3 regions of the Aquamicrobium terrae genome follow, and region 3 is predicted to be linked to each of the others. Evidence: riboswitches for the same ligand, from Rfam matches in the RefSeq annotation. Region 3 holds a riboswitch; each other region holds the start of a gene.

Region 1 (6,106 bases), 450 kb from region 3:
TGAAATACCACCCTTATTACTATGGATGTCTAACCGCGGCCCGTCATCCGGGTCCGGGACAATGTATGGTGGGTAGTTTGACTGGGGCGGTCGCCTCCTAAAGAGTAACGGAGGCGCGCGATGGTGGGCTCAGAACGGTCGGAAATCGTTCGCTGAGTGCAATGGCATAAGCCTGCCTGACTGCGAGACTGACAAGTCGAGCAGAGACGAAAGTCGGTCATAGTGATCCGGTGGTCCCGTGTGGAAGGGCCATCGCTCAACGGATAAAAGGTACGCCGGGGATAACAGGCTGATGACCCCCAAGAGTCCATATCGACGGGGTTGTTTGGCACCTCGATGTCGACTCATCGCATCCTGGGGCTGGAGCAGGTCCCAAGGGTATGGCTGTTCGCCATTTAAAGCGGTACGTGAGTTGGGTTCAGAACGTCGTGAGACAGTTCGGTCCCTATCTGCCGTGGGTGTAGGAATATTGACAGGATCTGTCCCTAGTACGAGAGGACCGGGATGGACGTATCTCTGGTGGACCTGTTGTGGCGCCAGCCGCATAGCAGGGTAGCTATATACGGACGGGATAACCGCTGAAGGCATCTAAGCGGGAAACCCACCTGAAAACGAGTATTCCCTCAAGAACCGTGGAAGACGACCACGTTGATAGGCCGGGTGTGGAAGAGCGGCAACGCTTGAAGCTTACCGGTACTAATAGTTCGATCGGCTTGATCGTTCTCATTCCTAATGTTCATCGCTGCGCGATGTCTGTTATCGCTCACGCTGGTTCCGCCCTTCGGGCGGCGCTGCGCGGGCGCGGCGCACAAGCGCCGACGGTCGGTCGACCTTGCAGCCTGACGGCTGAAAGGCGATCAAGGCAGACACGCAAAACATCAGCACAAAACAGCTTCTCAGATAACATGCGCTTTGCCGACCTGGTGGTCATGGCGGGGCGGCTGCACCCGTTCCCATTCCGAACACGGCCGTGAAACGCCCCTGCGCCGATGGTACTTCGTCTCAAGACGCGGGAGAGTAGGTCGCTGCCAGGTCTGCTAAACGCATGAAAATCTTCTCATCGTCATCCAGAACAGCTCATTTTCCTGATTTCGGAACGCCGCCCTTCGGGGCGGCGTTTTGCGTTTGCGGCGAGGCTGTGGCTGCCACGCCTCGTGGAGTTGACCGGACAGGGGGAGTCCCGCTGCCCCTCTCTGAAAATTTGGTGGACCCTTTGCCGTTGAAGCGAGGCGAGGGGTGACAGGCCAATCCTTATTTCCTAAAAGACGATCTCACCAAGGGGAGTCCCGCAAGGGGCTGAGAGACCGCTGGCGCAAGCAGCGCGGTGACCCTTCGAACCTGATCCGGATCATGCCGGCGAAGGGATGGCGAATTTCAAGCTGCCTTTTGCCGGCCTCCTTGCGAGGCCGCCCATGCCAGAAACAAAGCCTGAAACAGACGGTCTCGCTGTCATCCACGAAAGGACAGCACGATGACCGAACGCTTCACCGAAACCTTGAAACGAGAAAGCCAGCCGGCCTGGACGCGGGCGGTCGAGCACCGCTTCGTCCAGGAACTGTTTCAGGGCATGGTGCCCGACGAGGTAATGGCCTCCTATCTCGTGCAGGACCACCGCTTTCTCGACAGCTTCCTGACCTTGCTGGGCGCGGCCATCGCCACCAGCGACAGTTTCGAGGCGCGGCTGCGCTTCGGGCGCTTTATCGGCATGGTGTCGGGGGAGGAGAACACCTACTTCCTGCGCGCGTTCGACGCGCTCGGCGTCAGCGAAAAGCAGCGGGCGGCCATTGCCGACACGCAGCCCACCACCGGTTTCAAGTCGATCATGCGCGAGGCGGCGGCCACGCGTTCCTATGCGGCGGCACTTGCCGTGCTCAATGTCGCCGAATGGCTCTATCTCGACTGGGCCATGAAGGCGCTGGCGCCGCTGCCGCGAAACTTCGTCCACGCGGAGTGGATCACCCTGCACGACAATCCCGATTTCCGGGATTTCGTGGCTTTCCTGCGCGCCGAGCTTGACCGTGTCGGGCCGGCGGAATCGGAGACGAGCCGCGATTTCTTCTCGCGTGCCGTGGCGCTGGAACTGGCGTTCTTCGATGCAGCCTATGAGAGTGGAGAGTAAGCAATGGATGTGTTCGAACGGCTGAAGCAGGCTGCCGCCGCTGACTGGCAGAGCTATGTCGGTCATGAATTCGTGTGGCAGCTCGGCGCGGGCACGCTGCCCGAGGCGGCGTTCCGGGCCTATCTGGTGCAGGACTATCTGTTCCTCATCCAGTTCTCGCGCGCCTGGGCGCTCGCGGCTTACAAGAGCCGCACCATTCCCGAAATCCGGGCGGCGCAGGCGGGGCTTTCCGGCATACTCGACGAGACGGAGCTGCATGTGCGGCTGTGCGGGCGCTGGGGGCTCTTGCCCGAGCAACTCCACTCCGTGCCGGAGCATCAGGCAACCGTCGCCTATACCCGTTTCGTGCTCGACTGCGGCGCGGCCGGCGACCTGCTGGACCTCCATGTCGCGCTCGCGCCGTGTGTCATCGGCTATGCCGAGATCGGCAAGGCATTGGCGCCAAACGGCGTCGCCGCACTGAAAGACCACCCGTACCGTGAATGGATCGGCGAATATGCCGGGGATGCATTCCAGCAGCTTGCCGTCGGTTCACGCAACCTGCTCGACGATCTGGCGGCGCGCTCGATGACGGAGCGGCGTTTCGGGGAGCTTGCCGCCCTGTTCGGCAAGGCCTCGCGGCTGGAGGCGGATTTCTGGCAGATGGGGCTGGATGCCGCCCGAGGCTGACACGAAAAACCTCCCCGGCAGCGGTTTCGGCCGGGGAGTTTTCTGGCGGGAGGCATGTCGTTGCCGCAAAGCCGCCGCGCCTTTTTCGCGACTGCTTAGAGGATGACGATCTTTGAGCCGGGGCGGGCACGCTGATAGAGGTCGACGACGTCCATGTTCAACATGCGGATGCAGCCGGCCGAAACCGCCTTGCCGATGCTGTTCGGCTGGTTGGTGCCATGGATGCGGTAGTAGGTATCCTTGCCGTCCTTGAACAGGTAGAGCGCGCGCGCGCCGAGCGGATTGGTCGGGCCGCCTTCGACGCCGTTCTCATATTTCTTGTACTGCTCGGGCGCGCGGGCGATCATCGAGTCGGTCGGGCGCCAGCGCGGCCATTCCTGCTTCCAGGCGAGATCGGTGACGCCGCTGAACCCGCGCCCGGCGGCACCCACGCCGACGCCGTAGCGCAGCGCCTTGCCATTGGCCTGGACGAGGTAGAGGAAGCGGTTGGCGGGATCGACGACGATGGTGCCAGGCGCATAGTCGCTGCGATAGTCGACCATCTGGCGGTGATATTTTTCCGGGATCTTGGACAGGTCTTCCTGCGGAAGCGGGAAACGCTCATTGGGGCGCGGCCCATAGCGCGGCGGCGTGACCGAAGCCTGTTCGACCGGCGCGGGCGCGGGCTCGGCCACAGGCGGCGCGGGCGCAGGGCTGGTCACGGTCATCTCGGAAGATGTGGCGCAGGCGCCCAGCCCCATGCAGGCCAGAAGCGCCAGCGCAGTCCATACGCGCCGTGCCGGCCGCTCGTCCATTGCGTCGGTCATATGCCTGAAGTCCTTCGTATCAGTTGCTGTCGCGCGCTCGCGCGTCGGAGATAACCTGCCGGAAGCCCGCTTCGTCGAGCGCGGAGGCGACGAGGAAGGGGCCGATGAGGAAGACCGGGGTGCCGGCAAGGCCGAGCGCGTCGGCCTGCGCGCCATGACGCTGCAGGAGGGCGGTGATCTCGGCGTCCTTCGCCTTCATGTCATGCTCCAGCCGGGCCATGTCGAGCCCGGCTCCGGCCACCGCCTTGCGCATCCTGTCTTCCTCGACCCTGCCGCCCTTGATGGCCATCAGCGCATGATGGGCCTCGCCGTACCTGCCCTGGCGGTGGGCCACCAGCGCCAGCCTGGCGCCGTAGATCGAGGCCGAGGTGAGGATCGGCCAATCCTTGTAGACCAGTCGCACCTTGCCGTCGGCACGCACGACCTTGTTGAGCGGATCGACCGTCTTCTTGCAGAACGGGCAGTTGTAGTCGAAGAAATAAACGATGGTGACATCGCCCTTGGCGTTGCCGGCCTTCGGGTCCGCCGGATCGTTGAGGATCATCTCGGTGCTGAGCCCGTCGTCGGCGGATGCCTGCGCCGGGGTGACGATGCCGGCCGCCGCCAGCGCCGTCAGCGCCAGTGCCGCGCGGCGGTTGAGCGCTGTGGGGCCATGGGTTTCGGAAGAACCGATGTTCGCGAGCTGCGGCATGATCCGGTGCGGGGTGATCGACATGGAAACGGCCTCGATTTCTGCTGGTCGGGCCGACAGGGTTTGGTGGACCTTAAGGCAGGCTTAAGGGCAAAAGGAAAGCCTGCGTACACGTAAAAAATCCGGTGTTGCAGACAGCGCACAGCTTCCGTTCGGGCAGCCGGCGCTCCCTTTCTTAAGATTGCCTTAAGGCGCCGGCATGAGGCAGGGAAACCGTCATGCCGCCGAACAGGCGGCGAGGCGAGCGGAGACGAGGCTTATGCGTTCCATGCGAACCCGACTGTTCGCGATCCTGATCCTGATCACCGGGCTGGTGTGGCTTTCGGCGGTGAAGTGGATCTACTTTTCCACCGGTTCGCAGCTCGAGCGGGTGCTCGACGCGCGGCTGATGGAGGCGGCGCGCATGGTCAACTCCATGGTGACGCGGCGCGCCCTTGCCACGGCCGGGGATGCGATCGTGCCGCCGATCGCGACGGAGCCGCACTCCGCCTACAACCGCCAGCTTTCCTGCCAGATATGGTCGCTGGAAGGCACGCTGCTCAGCCAGTCGGACGGAGCGCCGCAGGCGAAGCTGTCGGAAAAGGCCCCCGGCTTTTCCAACGCCGTCATCGATGGCGAGACCTGGCGCGTCTATACGGTGGACAATCCCGAAGCCGGGGTGCGGGTGATGGTCGGCGATCGCGTCTATTTCCGCGATCATCTGGTGAACAACGTCATTGCCGGCGTGCTGCTGCCGGCGCTGCTTATCCTGCCGGTACTGGCGGGGCTGATCTGGCTGAGCGTCGGGCGGGGGCTGACGCCGCTCAGCCGCATCGCCAGGGAGTTGTCCACGCGGCCGGCTTCCGATCTCGGCTCCATCGAGGCTCCGGGCGCGGCGAGCGAGTTGCAGCCGGTGGTGAAGGCGATCAATGCGCTGTTCCGGCGCGTCTCCGAGGCGCGCGAGCGCGAGCGCGACTTCATCGCCTTCGCCGCGCATGAATTGCGCACGCCGATGTCCGGCCTGAAGACACAGGCGCAGATTGCGCTGGCGAGCGCCGACCCGGCGATCCGGGAAAAGGCGCTTTCCCAGATCGTGGCCGGGGTCGACCGGACCGGGCGCCTGGTGCGGCAGCTGCTGGATATCGCCGCGCTGGAAGCCGGGGCCGGGCCTGCCGCCGAAGAGCCCTTCGAGGCCGGCCCTCTGCTGCGGTCGGTCGCCGACGAGCTGGCTACCCATACGGCCGGGTCCGCCGCCATTGTCATAGACCCGGCGTTGGCCGGCCTCCGGATCACCATGCCGCCGGAAGCGTTCCGGCTGGCCGCCCGCAACCTCATGGAAAATGCGCTGCATCATTCGCCTGCGGGGAGCCAGGTCTCCTGCCGGCTTGGAGAGAGCGGCGATGAAGTCACGATCTGGATCGAGGATGCGGGACCGGGCATTCCGGAAGAGGAATTGCCGCGGGTGACGGAACGCTTCTTCCGTGGCCGCTTCCGCTCGGCGGCGGGCAGTGGGCTCGGCCTCAGCATCGTGGAGACGGCGCTGGAACATGCCGGTGCGCGGCTCGACATGCGCAACAGGGATCAGGGCGGGCTTGCCGCCGGCATCGTTGTACCCGCCGGCAAGGCGAGGCGGCTTGCGGCCGCTGCCTGAATCTACTCGCTCAGCTTGCCGATGCCGGCCAGAAGCGCCTCACGGGAAATCTCGCCCATGTGGACGGCACGCAACTGCCCGTCGGGGCCGATGAACAAGGTCGCCGGCAGGCCGGGCGTCGTATAGTGGCGCGAAAACCGGCTCAGCCCGTCGAGAAGCACCGGGTCGAGCGCCAATCCTTCCCTTTCGAG
Region 2 (6,106 bases), 930 kb from region 3:
GTTGGCCTTCCATGTCTGCCTTGCAGTGGATGGCGATGGCCAGAGCTGCCGCGAGCACGAGGCCGGCGAACAGCCCGCCCGTCAGCAAGGGGCCGACCGGCAGATTGGTGGCGGCGGCGAGGATGAAGAAGGCGATGGAGGGCGGGATGATGTTGTCTAGGACGGCGGTGGAGGCGATGATCGCGCCGGCGCGTTCCGGCGTGTAGCCGGCTGCGGTGAGCGGCTTCATGAAGGTCTTGGAACTGAACGCCGCATTGGCGATGGACGAGCCCGATACACCCGAAAACAGGACGCTGGTGAGAAGCACCGTCTGCCCGAGCCCGGCGCGGCGCCTGCCGACCATGGCGGCGGCAAAGCGCACCAGATCGCCGGCCGCGCCCGAGATGGTCAGCAGCCCGCCGGCGAGCAGGAAGAAGGGGATGGCGAGCAAAAGATAGCGGCCGATACCGCTGAGCAGCGACAGGGCCAGTGCCGGCTCGACCAGCGGGCTGCCGAAGGCAAGCGCGATATAACCGGCCAGCACGAAGGCGTGCACCAGCGGCGCGCCCACCACGATGCCGATGGCGATCACGGCAAGCGCGGCGAGGCTGGGAGGCATGATCGTGGCCGACAGCCCGGCGGCGACCGGCGCCAGCAGAATGAGCGCAAGCCCCGCCCCGGCCGGCAGCAGCCCTGTGCGCCGGCGGGCGAGGAGAACCAGAACCCGCATTGCCAGCCCGGCCACACCCGCAGCGCCAAGGGCGGCCGGGCGCATCCATTCGCCTAGGCCGAGCAGGGCGGAATGCCCGCCCACCTGAAGCGCGGCCTTGATGCCTGCCAGCACCAGCACGACGCAGGCAGCAAGCGTGAACGCCTCCGCCGTCACCTCCCGCAACAATGACCACAAGCCTTGCCGCTCGCGTGCAAACAGCTCGATGCGCATCGCCAGCGCGCCGTCCGCGACCATCGGGAAACCGAGGCAGGCGAGGAGCAGGAGCAGCCACACCATGGCCTCCTCGATGCCGAGGAAGCCCGAGCCCAGCAAATAGCGTTGCAGGGTGGTTGCCGTCACCGCCGCCAGCATGAGGGCAAGCACCAGCCCGCAGGCGCGCCCCAGCGCACGCTGCAGGAAGGTTGCCCAATGGCCTGCCCGCTCCATCCTATCTCCACCAGCGGTGGAAGTGATGCACCGGCCCGCTGCCCTTGCCGATGGCGAGCGCGGCGCCGGCCAGCAAGGCTCCGTGCAGATAGTCCCTTGCCTGCGCCACGGCTTCGGCAAGCGGCAGGCCGCGCGCAAGGCCGGCGGCGATGGCCGCCGACAGCGTGCAGCCGGTGCCATGCGTGTTCGGCGTGTCGATGCGCGGGCGCGAAAGCCGGGTCAGCGAATTGCCGTCGAGCAGCAGGTCCGTGCTTTCCGGCCCCTTGCCGTGGCCGCCCTTGACCAGAACGGCCCCCGCACCGGCTTTGAGCAGCATCTCGGCCTGCGCGATCATCTGCGCCTCGTCCTCAGCGACCGGCATGCCGCTGAGCAGCGCTGCCTCGGGCAGGTTGGGCGTCACGATCGCGGCAAGCGGCAGCAATTCCCCGCGCAGCGCATCGATGGCGTCGGGCTGCAACAGGCGGTCGCCCGAGGTGGCGACCATCACCGGGTCGAGCACCGGCCGCACCTTATGGCGGCGCAGGCCGGCGGCGATCACGGCGATGGTGTCGATGCGCGAGACCATGCCGATCTTGGCGGCGCCGATCTCCATATCGTCAAAGAGGGCATCGATCTGGGCCGCGACCATGCCGGGACTGATGTCTTCCACACCACGCACCCCTTGCGTGTTCTGGGCGGTGATGGCGGTGATGACGCTGGTGCCGAACACGCCGAGCGCCGAGAAGGTCTTCAGGTCGGCCTGGATGCCGGCCCCGCCGCCGCTGTCCGAGCCGGCGATGGTGAGTGCGATTGCCGTCATGGCCGATCTCCGGCGTTATCCACGGCTGCACGCATTTCGCGGGCGGCGCCTGCGATGTCGGCGGCGCGGAAGATGGCGGAGATCACCGCCACGCCCGATGCGCCCGCCTGCACCACCTCGCCGGCACGCGCGGTGTCGATGCCGGCAATGGCGCCGACCGGCAGTTCGGGTTTCGCTGCGCGGATGCGCGCGCGCAACACGCGAAAACCTTCGAGCCCGACCGGCGGATCGGGGTTCTTCTTGGACAGCGTCTCGAAGACGCCGCCGATGCAGGCGTAGTCGATGGGGGCGGCGATGGCCGCGTCGGCGTCCGCCTCGTTCTTCACCGTCAGGCCGATGATCGCAGCGGGGCCGAGCAGGCGGCGCGCGGTTGCGGCATCCATGTCGTCGCGGCCGATGTGGACGCCGTCCGCCCCGGCGGCCAGCGCGACGTCCACGCGGTCGTTCACCACCAGCGGCACGCCGGTGCCGGCAAGGGCGGCGCGGATGGCCTCGGCCTCGGCGATCATCTGCCGCGTGGAGGCTTCCTTGTCGCGATACTGGATGATAGTCGCGCCATTGCGTGCCGCAATGCCGGCCATTTCGGCCAGATTGCCGAGCGGACGCAGCGCACCGTCGATGATGGCATTCAGCCTGTAGTCAACCCTGTTCATTGTCTGCCTTTGCGAACTGAAGAACGTACGTGCCCTCAAGACTGGCCAGCGCGTCGAGCAGGGCCGGCTCGAAGCTGCCCGGCCCGGTTGCCGTCTTGCCGGCCATTTCCGCCGCGATGCCGAAGACGAGCATGGCGGCGCTCGCCGCCAGGAACGGATCGGCTTCGACGGCGAGGAAGGCGGCGATGACGGCGCCGGACAGGCATCCGGTGCCTGTCACCAGCGCCGTCAGCGGATGGCCGTTTTCGACGCGCAGCACCGCACCATTCCACGCGATGCGGTCCGCCTTGCCGGTCCGCACCGCCACCACGTCGGCGGGCACGGCAAGCAGGTCGTATTCGGCCGCGTTGGCGCGCAGCACCGCCGGGCCGCGTGCCAGCAACTCCTGCGCGAAGGCCGCGCGGGGCGGCGAGTAGTCGCAATGGGCGGGATCGAGCGCCCACGGCCGGCCCTTCTCATCGGCGACATCCACCGCGATGCCGATGGCCTCGCGGCGCTGCGCGTCCAGCGTGCCGAGATTGACCAGCAGGGCATCCGCCTTGGCGACGAAATGGCCGACCTCCTCCGGCGAAGAGGTCATGGAGGGGATCGCGCCAAGGGCGGAAAGCCCGTCGGCCACGAATTTGGGAACCACGCCGTTCATCAGGCAATGGATGCGCGGCCGCCGCCGACGCACCTCGCCCAGCAGCTCGGCCGCACGTTCGGGGATAGCGCCGCTCATTGCAGTTCCACCGCGATGTCCTCGATGGCGGGGGCTTTCCTGATCAGCCCGCTTTCCTCGAGGAATGCGCCGAAGCGGGCGTAGCGTGCGCGGTCGAGCGCCGAGGGGCGCTTGGCGAAGCGCGGCAGCGTGTCGATCCAGGCCTGCCGGTTCAGCTCGTTGTCGAGGTCCGGATGGGCCTTCACGAACAGCTTCCAGCCCTCCTCTGGATGGTTGGTGAGGTGGATCGCGCCCTTTTCGACGGCTGCGAGGAAGCGCTTGAGGCGGTCGTCCTCGACCAGGTCCGGCCGGGTCACGAACACCAGCTCGTCATAGACCGGAATGCCGTGTTCCTCGGGGAAGAAGGCGCGGCCTTCATGGCCTTCGAGCTTCATCTGGGTCAGCTCGAAATTGCGGTAGCCGCCGATGGTGGCGTCCACCTGGCCGCTGATCAGCGACGGTGACAGGGCGAAATTGACGTTGACCAGCTCGATCTTGTCCTTGTCGGCGCCGGCGCTCCCCAGCATGCGGGAAATGATGGCGTCCTCGAAGCCGGAGACCGAGAAGCCGATCTTCTTGCCTTCGAGGTCCTTCAGCTCCTTGATCGGCCCGTCGGCCAGAACCGTCAGCGTGTTGAGCGGGGTCTCGACCAGCGTTCCGAAGCGCACCAGCGACACGCCCGCGTCATGGTCGAGATAGAGGTTCGGCTGGTAGTGGATGCCGATCTCCGCCTTGCCGGAAGCAACGGCGCGCGGCACGATCGAGGGGTCGGCCGGCGGCACCAGTTCCACATCCAGCCCGGCCTCCTCGAACAGGCCGAGTTCCTTCGCCACCACCAGCGGTGCGTGGTCGGGATTGACGAACCATTCCAGCATCACGGTGAGCTTGTCGGCGGCATGGGCCGCCCCGGCCGTGGCGACGGACAGCAGGAGCGCGAGCGCGCAGGGTCGAATCATGTTGGCTTCCTTTGCTTGGGAGTGGAGGAAAAATCGCCTTCGCGCGCCCAGGGCGTGAGAAGGGGGGCAAGGAGGTCGACGGCCCGCCGCAGCGCCAGCGCCAGCACGGCGATGACGGCCATGGCCGCGAACATGGTGTCGGTCTGCATGCGGGCGTTGGCCTGCACCATGACGAAGCCGAGCCCGGCCGAGGCGCCCACCCATTCGCCGATGACCGCGCCCAGTGGGGCAAGGGGTGCTGCGACCCGCAGGCCCGAAATCAGGGCGGGCAAGGCAAGCGGTACGCGCAGCAGGAACAGCGTCTGCCGGTGACTGGCCGGGGTGAGAGCGGCGGCATCGACGATTTCGTGCGGCGTGCGGCGCAGCCCGTCGGCAAAGGCGGACGCCACTGGAAAGAAGATGATGAGCGTGGTCATCACCACCTTGGAGGTCATCCCGAAGCCGAACCACAGCACCAGCAGCGGCGCGATGACGAAGACCGGGAAGGCTTGCAGCACCAGCACCATCGGCCAGACGGCGCGCCCGAGTCGCGGGAAGGTGGCGATGGCAAGCGCGGTGGCGATGCCGGCCGTCATGCCGGCCGCGAAACCGGCGGCGATCTCGGCCAGGGTCACCAGCGCGTTGTCGAGAAGATAAAGCGGCTGCCGCCGGAAAGCGGTCGCGACCTCGAGCGGCGTGGGCAATATGTAGCGCGGCGGGGCGAAGGCGATGACGATCGCCTGCCATGAAGCCACCAGCACAAGGGCGGTGCGCAGCGCTGCCGAGACAGCCGACATGGACGCCGGCCCCTAGAAGGGAAGCCGTGTCGGTGGGCGAGGCTCGTATTTCGAATGCATGGCGATCTCCCGACTTGTCATCATGGAGATCCAGGTGTGCGAAGAATTGGCAGGATTGCCCGAAGGCCCTCGTTCCGTTCCTACGCCGGCATAACCCGGATCAGGTTCAAGGGTCCGGCTCTTCGCCATCTCAGCGCCGTGCGGCGCCCCCCTCGGAATGGCGCCATCTATGTTGCAAGCCGGCTGTGCTGTCAAGCGAGGTCAATGGAACCGGAGCGGCTTTGTCATCGGCCTGTCTCAAAGCCGTCATCGCGCTGTAATGTGCCGGCCCTAGCAAGCGGGTCTCTTTCGACGTTCACGGAGAACACGACAATGCGCAGCCTGCTCGCCATCCTGACCGCAACGACCGTACTGGTGCCGGCCGTTGCCGGCGCGGCCACGGTCTACCCGCTCGACCGGGCGACGATCCTCAGCGCGTCGCCCTTCGACCTGAAGGTGGAGTTCGACGGCGTCGTCGCCGGCTCCGATGTCAGCGTCACCATCAACGGCAAGCCGGCTGCCGAAGTGTTCGGCAAGGAAGCCACTTTCATCGAGAAGGAAGACGGTGTCGAGGCTTCCGCCGTGCGCCTTGAAGGCGTGACGATTGCCGAGCCCGGCACCTACACGGTTGTCGCCAAGGCCGGCGACGAGGAAAAGACCGTGACCTGGGAGGTTTACGGCACCTCCGCCGAGCCCAGGGCGAAGAACGTCATCTTCCTGATCGCCGACGGTCTTTCGGTGGCGCATCGCACCGCCGCGCGCATCATGTCCAGGGGCATGACCGAGGGCAAGGCCAACGGCCGTCTCAACATGGACGACCTCGACCGCATGGCCTTCATCGGCACCTCGTCCACCGAGGCCGTCGCCACCGACAGCGCCAACACCATGTCGGCCTACATGACCGGCCACAAGAGCGCCGTGAACGCGCTGGGCGTCTATGCCGACCGCACCGCCGATCCGTTCGACGATCCGAAGGTCGAGACGCTGGTCGAGGCGCTGCGCCGCCAGACGTCCAAGTCGGTGGGCATCGTCACCACATCCGAGC
Region 3 (6,106 bases):
GTCGCCGCGCTGGATGCGGGTCGAGAAATCCCGGACCACGACCAGATCGCCGAAACTCTTGGAGATCGATTTCGCCTCGATCACCAGCTTGCCGGATTCGGCGGCGTCGCTGGCCACCATGGTGGCGGTGCCTTCCGCGCCCCTGTGGCCGGCGTGGCGCTGGCGCAGCGCCTGCAATTCGCCAAGGCGGCGCACATTGCGCTTGCGCCGGGCGGTGACGCCATAGCGCAGCCAGTGCTCCTCGCGCGCGATCTGGCGGCCGAGCTTATGCTGCTCGCGCTCCTCTTCCTCCAGAATCTTATCGCGCCATTCCTCGAAATGGGCAAAGCTCCGGTCCAGCCGCCTTGTCTGGCCGCGATCCAGCCAGACGGTGGCGCGCGAGACGCGCTCGAGGAAACGGCGGTCGTGGGAAATGACGACCAGCGCCGAGGCGGAACGGATCAGCTCTTCCTCCAGCCATTCGATGACATTGAGGTCGAGATGGTTGGTCGGCTCGTCGAGCAGCAGGATGTCCGGCTCCGGGGCCATGACGCGGGCAAGGGCGGCGCGGCGCGCCTCGCCGCCGGAAAGCTCGGCCGGTATTTCCTCGCCGGTGAGGCCCAGATGTTCGAGCAGATAGGTGGCGCGGTAGGGATCGTCGGCGGGGCCGAGGCCCGCCTCGACATAGGCGCGCACCGTGGCGAATCCGTCCATGTCGGGCGCCTGCGGCAGGTAGCGGATGGTGGCCGTGGGCTGGCGGAAGATCTCGCCGTCCTGCGCTTCGGCGAGGCCGGCGGCGATCTTCAGCAGTGTCGATTTGCCGGAGCCGTTGCGGCCGACCAGCGCGATGCGGTCGCCGGGGCCGACGGTGAGGTCGGCGCCGTCGAGCAGCGGCGTGCCGCCGAAGGTGAGGCGGATGCCGGCAAGGTTGAGAAGCGGCGGGGCCATGTCAGCCTTCCTTTCCGGCCAGCGGATGGGCGAGCAGCATGGCGCGGCCCTGTGCGAGTTCGACGCTGAGCGTGCCGCGAACCTCGTTCGACATGGTGAGCGACGAGCCGAACGGCACCGTGACCGAGGCCAGCTCCCATTTCGCGCCGCGCACGGTGAGGCCGGCCAGATCCGAAAAGCCGAGGATCGAAAACAGCGTGCCTTCGGCATAGTCGAAGGTTGCCGCCGCATGCGGCAGGGGCCGCCCTTCCTGCGTGCCGCTGGTCAGCAGCACGTCGACGCCCGTCTCGGCCAGCCGCAGCGCCAGCGCCAGATGCAGGAAGGCATGGTCGGCGCGGGCGCCGCCGAAGGCGCCGGCCAGCACCAGCGCGGTCGCGCCCTGTTCCAGCGCGATGTCCACCGCCAGTTCGCCGTCGGTGCTGTCCTTGTCGGAGGGGAATTGTCGCTTCGGCACCGTTTTCAGGCGTTCCGGCAGCACCGGGGGGGCGGAATCGAAGTCGCCCACCCAAAGCTCCGGCACGATGCCGAGGGTTTCGGCATGGCGGATGCCGGAATCGGCGGCGACGATGCGCGTTCCCGCGATCTGGCGGTCGAGGGCGGGGGTGCGGACAAGCTCGCCGCCGAGAAGGATGGTGTATCGGCTCATGGGACGAGGGCATTAGCAGCCCCGTCCGTGGAACGGAAGAGCGCCGCCTCTCTTGCGTCGCGGCGCGCGGGGGCCTATTTCTGAAAATGCTCTAACGGGGTGCCGGACGCGTCAACGCGGCCCGGCTGAGAGGCCTCAAAGCCAACCCGCTGAACCTGATCCGGCTTGTACCGGCGGAGGGATTAGAAGCTGTCGGACAGCCGGCGCCTCGACCCCCTGAGACGAAACCAAGGAGGCGCCGATGCGCACAGTGCTTTTATCCCTTCTGTCGGCTGCGGCCCTGTTGGCCGCCGCGCCCGCTTCGGCGCAAGGCAAGCTGACCATCTACACCTATGACAGCTTCACCGCCGACTGGGGCCCCGGCCCGCAGGTGAAGACGAATTTCGAGGCCGAATGCGGCTGCGAGGTCGATTTCGTCTCGGTGGCCGATGGGGTGGCCCTGCTCAACCGGCTGAAGCTGGAAGGCGCCTCCACCAAGGCCGACATCGTGCTCGGCCTCGACACCAACCTCACCGCCGAGGCGCGCGGCACCGGGCTGTTCGTGGCCCATGGGGCGACGCCGCAGGTGGATGTTCCAGGCGGCTGGAACGACGATATGTTCGTGCCCTACGACTACGGCTATTTCGCCGTGGTCTACGACACCGAGAAGCTGCCCAATCCGCCGGCCAGCCTCAAGGAGCTGGTCGAGGGCGACAAGGCGCAAAAAATCGTCATCCAGGACCCGCGCACCTCGACGCCGGGCCTCGGCCTGTTGCTGTGGGTGCGCGCCGTCTATGGCGACGAGGCGGGTGCTGCCTGGGAAAAGCTGAAAGGCCGCGTGCTGACGGTGACGCCGGGCTGGAGCGAGGCCTACGGGCTGTTCACCAAGGGCGAGGCACCGATGGTGCTGTCCTACACCACCTCGCCCGCCTATCACATGATCGCCGACAAGACCGAGCGCTATCAGGCCGTCGCTTTTTCCGAAGGGCATTATCTTCAGGTCGAGGTGGCCGGCATCACCATTGCCGGGGCGAAGAACCCGCTGGCCGAACAGTTCCTCGCCTTCATGACCGGGCCGGGCTTCCAGAATGCGGTGCCGGAAACCCAGTGGATGTACCCTGCGGCCAAGACCAGCAAGCCGCTCGACCCCGCCTTCGACAGGCTGGTGAAGCCGGCCAGGACCCTGCAATTCAACCCGCAGGAAGTGGCCGACAACCGCAAGGCCTGGGTGGACGAGTGGCTCGGCGCGATGGGCCGGTAGTCCACTTTTCGATGGCGTGCTTTCGTTCCTTTCCGGTCCCGTCTTCCCGACGCGTTATTGGCGCGGCGCGGTTGAGGGTTTTGCCGGCGGAAATGAGGCCTTTCATCTCCTTATTTTTACGCAATTCCGGACGGAAAACCGCTTCACACTTTTCCTGGAATTGCTCAATGGCCGCGCCATGACCGATTTCCGCATCACGGCCGGCATCGTGGCGCTGGCGGCGATCTCGCTGCTGATCGGCGGGGCGTTCGCCGGGCTGATCGTCGAGGGGGTGCGCGACCTGTCCGGCGCGGTTGCCGCCTTCGATCCGTATATGCTGAGGGTCGCGCGCTTCACGCTGTGGCAGGCGCTGTTGTCGACGCTGCTCTCGGTGGTTCCGGCGTTGTTCGTGGCGCGGGCTTTGGTTCGCCATCCGCATTTTCCGGGGCGCGGCCTGATCCTGCAACTCTTCGCCGTGCCGCTGGCGCTGCCGGCCCTCGTCGCGGCGCTGGGCGTGCTGGCGCTCTATGGCCGCGCCGGCTATTTCGCTGGCCTGCTCTCCGCGCTCGGCGGCGACACATGGCCGGGCATCTACGGGCTGTCCGGCATCCTCGTCGCGCATGTGTTCTTCAACCTGCCTTTGGCGACGCGGCTGTTCGTGGAAGCCCTCCAGACCGTACCGTCCGACCAGTGGCGGCTGGCGAGCCAGCTCGGCATGGGCGCGCGGGCCGGCTTCCGGCTGATCGAATGGCCGGTGCTGCGGCAGGCCCTGCCGGGCGCGGCCGGGCTGGTGTTCATGCTGTGCGTCACCTCCTTCACCATCGTGCTGACGCTGGGCGGCGGGCCGCGCGCCACCACGCTGGAGGTGGCGATCTATCAGGCGCTGCGCTTCGATTTCGACCCCGCCCGTGCCGTGGCCCTGACCGCCTTGCAGGTGGCGCTGACGCTGGCCATCGTCTTCGTGCTGACGCGGCTGGGGGCCAACACGGCGGCGGAGGCCAACCTGTCGGTGGCGCCGCGCCGCTTCGTCTCGGTCGGCGGGGGAGAGACGGCGCTCAACGGTCTCCTGATCGCACTGGCGCTGCTGTTCGTCGCCGGCCCCATGGCGGCGACGGTGGCGGCGGGCTTGCAGGCCGAGCTGGGCCGCCTCGTCCTGGAACCCGCGGTGCAGCGCGCCGCGCTGACCAGCCTCGTGCTGGCGCTGTTGTCGGCGCTGCTGGCGGCCGCCCTTTCCATGGCGCTGGTGATGGCAAGGCGGGCGCTTGCCCTGCGTGCCACCGGGGCGCGCCGGCCGCTGCTCGAATATGCCACCGATACGGGAGCCGGCTTCGTGCTGGTGGTGCCGCCGATCGTCGTCGGCGCCGGCTGGTTCATCCTGCTGCGCCATGTGGCCGATGTGTTCGCGCTGGCGCCGGTGCTGGTCGTCACCGTCAATGCGGTGATGGCGATGCCGTTTGCGCTGAGAGCCTTGCGCCCGGCCTATGATGCGGCGAGCGCCCGCCATGAGCGGCTGTGCGCGCAGCTCGGCATCGCCGGCTGGACGCGGCTTCGGCTGATCGACTGGCCCTCGCTGCGCCGGCCGTTGGCGACGGCGGCGGCCTTCGCCATGGCGCTGTCGCTCGGCGATCTCGGCGTGATCGCGCTGTTCGGCTCCGATGCGGTGCAGACCCTGCCCTATCTGCTGCTGGCGCGCATGGGCAGCTACCGCACCGCCGATGCGGAAGGGCTGGCGCTCCTTCTGGGGTTGGCCTGCCTCGCCCTGATGTTCCTGTCCAGCCGGCTGGCGAAGGAGACACGGCAATGACGCGCAGCGCATCATCCGGCGCCGAGGTGCGGCTGGACGAGGTGACGTTCAGCTATGGCGAGGCCGTGTTCGGGTTCGACGTGGCGTTCCGGCCCGGCTGCATCACCGCCGTGATGGGGCCGAGCGGATCGGGCAAGTCCACGCTGCTCAACCTCGTTGCCGGTTTCGAGACGGCGGCATCGGGGCGGGTGCTGATCGGGGACCGGGACGTCACCGCCGATCCGCCGGCGGCACGGCCGGTGTCGATGGTGTTCCAGGAAAACAACCTGTTCGCGCATCTCACGGTGGAGCAGAATGTCGGGCTCGGCCGCTCGCCGTCGCTGCGACTGAGCGATGCGGATCGCACGGCGGTGGCCGGGGCGCTGGAGCGCACCGGACTCGGCGGCAAGGGAAAACGCCTGCCGCGCGAATTGTCGGGCGGCGAGCGCCAGCGGGTGGCGCTGGCGCGGGTGCTGGTGCGGGAGCGGCCGGTGCTGCTTCTGGACGAACCCTTCGCCTCGCTCGGCCCGGCCCTGCGCGAGGACATGCTGGAACTGGTGGCCGGCTTGCAGGCCGAACGGGGCATGACGGTGCTGTTCGTCACCCACCAGCCGGAGGATGCGCGCCGCATCGCCCATGACATGGCTTTCATCGAGGAGGGAAGGGTGGCGGCGACGGGGCCGGTCGAGGAATTCTTCGGAGAGGGTGGACCGGAAGCTTTCCGACGCTATATCGGCGCTTCCTGAGCGCGATTGCATGGCCTTGCCCGGAAGCGGACATAATTTGCCATCAATGCGACATTAAGGAATATGGCAAGAGCGGTCGAATCGTGGCCGGCTGCCAATAAGGGGCACGGTCGCGGTCTGCGCCGCACGCGAGGAAAGGAAGCCCATCTGTCGTCCGTCCTGAACCCTGACCGGAGGCTGTCGTCGGCGCGGGCGCTCGCGCTGGCCGGTATCGTCGTGGCGCTGGCGGCCTGTCAGGCCATCGTGCCGCCGGACATGCAGGAATCGGCCTTCCGGCCTTCCGACAAGCCGGTGACGGTCGACAATGTCACCGCCAACAACAAGCTGGCGGAACTGGCACGGGCGCAGCACCCGCGCATCCTGGCGACCTATGGCGGCGAATATTCCGACCCCAAGCTGGAGCGCATGGTGGCCAAGGTGATCGGCGGCCTGACCACCGTGTCCGCCAACCCGACCCAGAACTACCGCATCACCATCCTCAACTCGCCCAATGTCAACGCCTTCGCGTTGCCGGGCGGCTATCTCTACATCACCCGCGGGCTTCTGGCGCTGGCCAACGATTCCTCGGAACTGGCGGCGGTGGTGGCGCATGAGATGGGTCACGTCACCGCCAATCACGGGTTGCAGCGGCAGCGGCTGGAGGCGGAAGAGGGGCTGGCCACCAAGGTCGTCTCCGACGTGCTGGGCGACAGCCCGACCGCCAAGGCGGCGCTGATCCGCGGCAAGCTGCGGCTGGCCCAGTTCTCGCGCAACCAGGAACTGGAGGCCGACGGCATCGGCATCAA

Evidence for each region. A riboswitch is a leader RNA that binds a small molecule or an ion and turns the genes downstream of it on or off. The one in region 3 is predicted to bind thiamine pyrophosphate.
Region 1: another riboswitch for thiamine pyrophosphate. It lies ahead of ACVCNR_RS06365 (TenA family protein); the one in region 3 lies ahead of thiB (thiamine ABC transporter substrate binding subunit).
Region 2: another riboswitch for thiamine pyrophosphate. It lies ahead of ACVCNR_RS13085 (ABC transporter permease); the one in region 3 lies ahead of thiB (thiamine ABC transporter substrate binding subunit).

What each region holds. Positions count from the first base shown of each region.
Region 1 is NZ_JBRKLZ010000001.1:1,272,361-1,278,466, reverse strand. It holds rRNA gene ACVCNR_RS06375 (23S ribosomal RNA) at 1-721, shown strand, start outside; rRNA gene rrf (5S ribosomal RNA) at 920-1,034, shown strand; TPP riboswitch at 1,268-1,382, shown strand; gene ACVCNR_RS06365 (TenA family protein) at 1,472-2,119, shown strand; gene ACVCNR_RS06360 (TenA family protein) at 2,123-2,788, shown strand; gene ACVCNR_RS06355 (L,D-transpeptidase) at 2,884-3,594, opposite strand; gene ACVCNR_RS06350 (DsbA family protein) at 3,614-4,285, opposite strand; gene ACVCNR_RS06345 (ATP-binding protein) at 4,545-5,915, shown strand; gene ACVCNR_RS06340 (TlpA family protein disulfide reductase) at 5,918-6,106, opposite strand, start outside.
Region 2 is NZ_JBRKLZ010000001.1:2,660,877-2,666,982, forward strand. It holds gene ACVCNR_RS13060 (TRAP transporter large permease subunit) at 1-1,138, opposite strand, end outside; gene thiD (bifunctional hydroxymethylpyrimidine kinase/phosphomethylpyrimidine kinase) at 1,140-1,937, opposite strand; gene thiE (thiamine phosphate synthase) at 1,934-2,590, opposite strand; gene ACVCNR_RS13075 (hydroxyethylthiazole kinase) at 2,577-3,311, opposite strand; gene ACVCNR_RS13080 (ABC transporter substrate-binding protein) at 3,308-4,246, opposite strand; gene ACVCNR_RS13085 (ABC transporter permease) at 4,243-5,022, opposite strand; TPP riboswitch at 5,143-5,245, opposite strand; gene ACVCNR_RS13090 (alkaline phosphatase) at 5,395-6,106, shown strand, end outside.
Region 3 is NZ_JBRKLZ010000001.1:1,726,161-1,732,266, reverse strand. It holds gene ACVCNR_RS08735 (ABC-F family ATP-binding cassette domain-containing protein) at 1-927, opposite strand, end outside; gene ACVCNR_RS08730 (thiamine diphosphokinase) at 929-1,573, opposite strand; TPP riboswitch at 1,659-1,772, shown strand; gene thiB (thiamine ABC transporter substrate binding subunit) at 1,815-2,813, shown strand; gene thiP (thiamine/thiamine pyrophosphate ABC transporter permease) at 2,992-4,596, shown strand; gene thiQ (thiamine ABC transporter ATP-binding protein) at 4,593-5,321, shown strand; gene ACVCNR_RS08710 (M48 family metalloprotease) at 5,385-6,106, shown strand, end outside.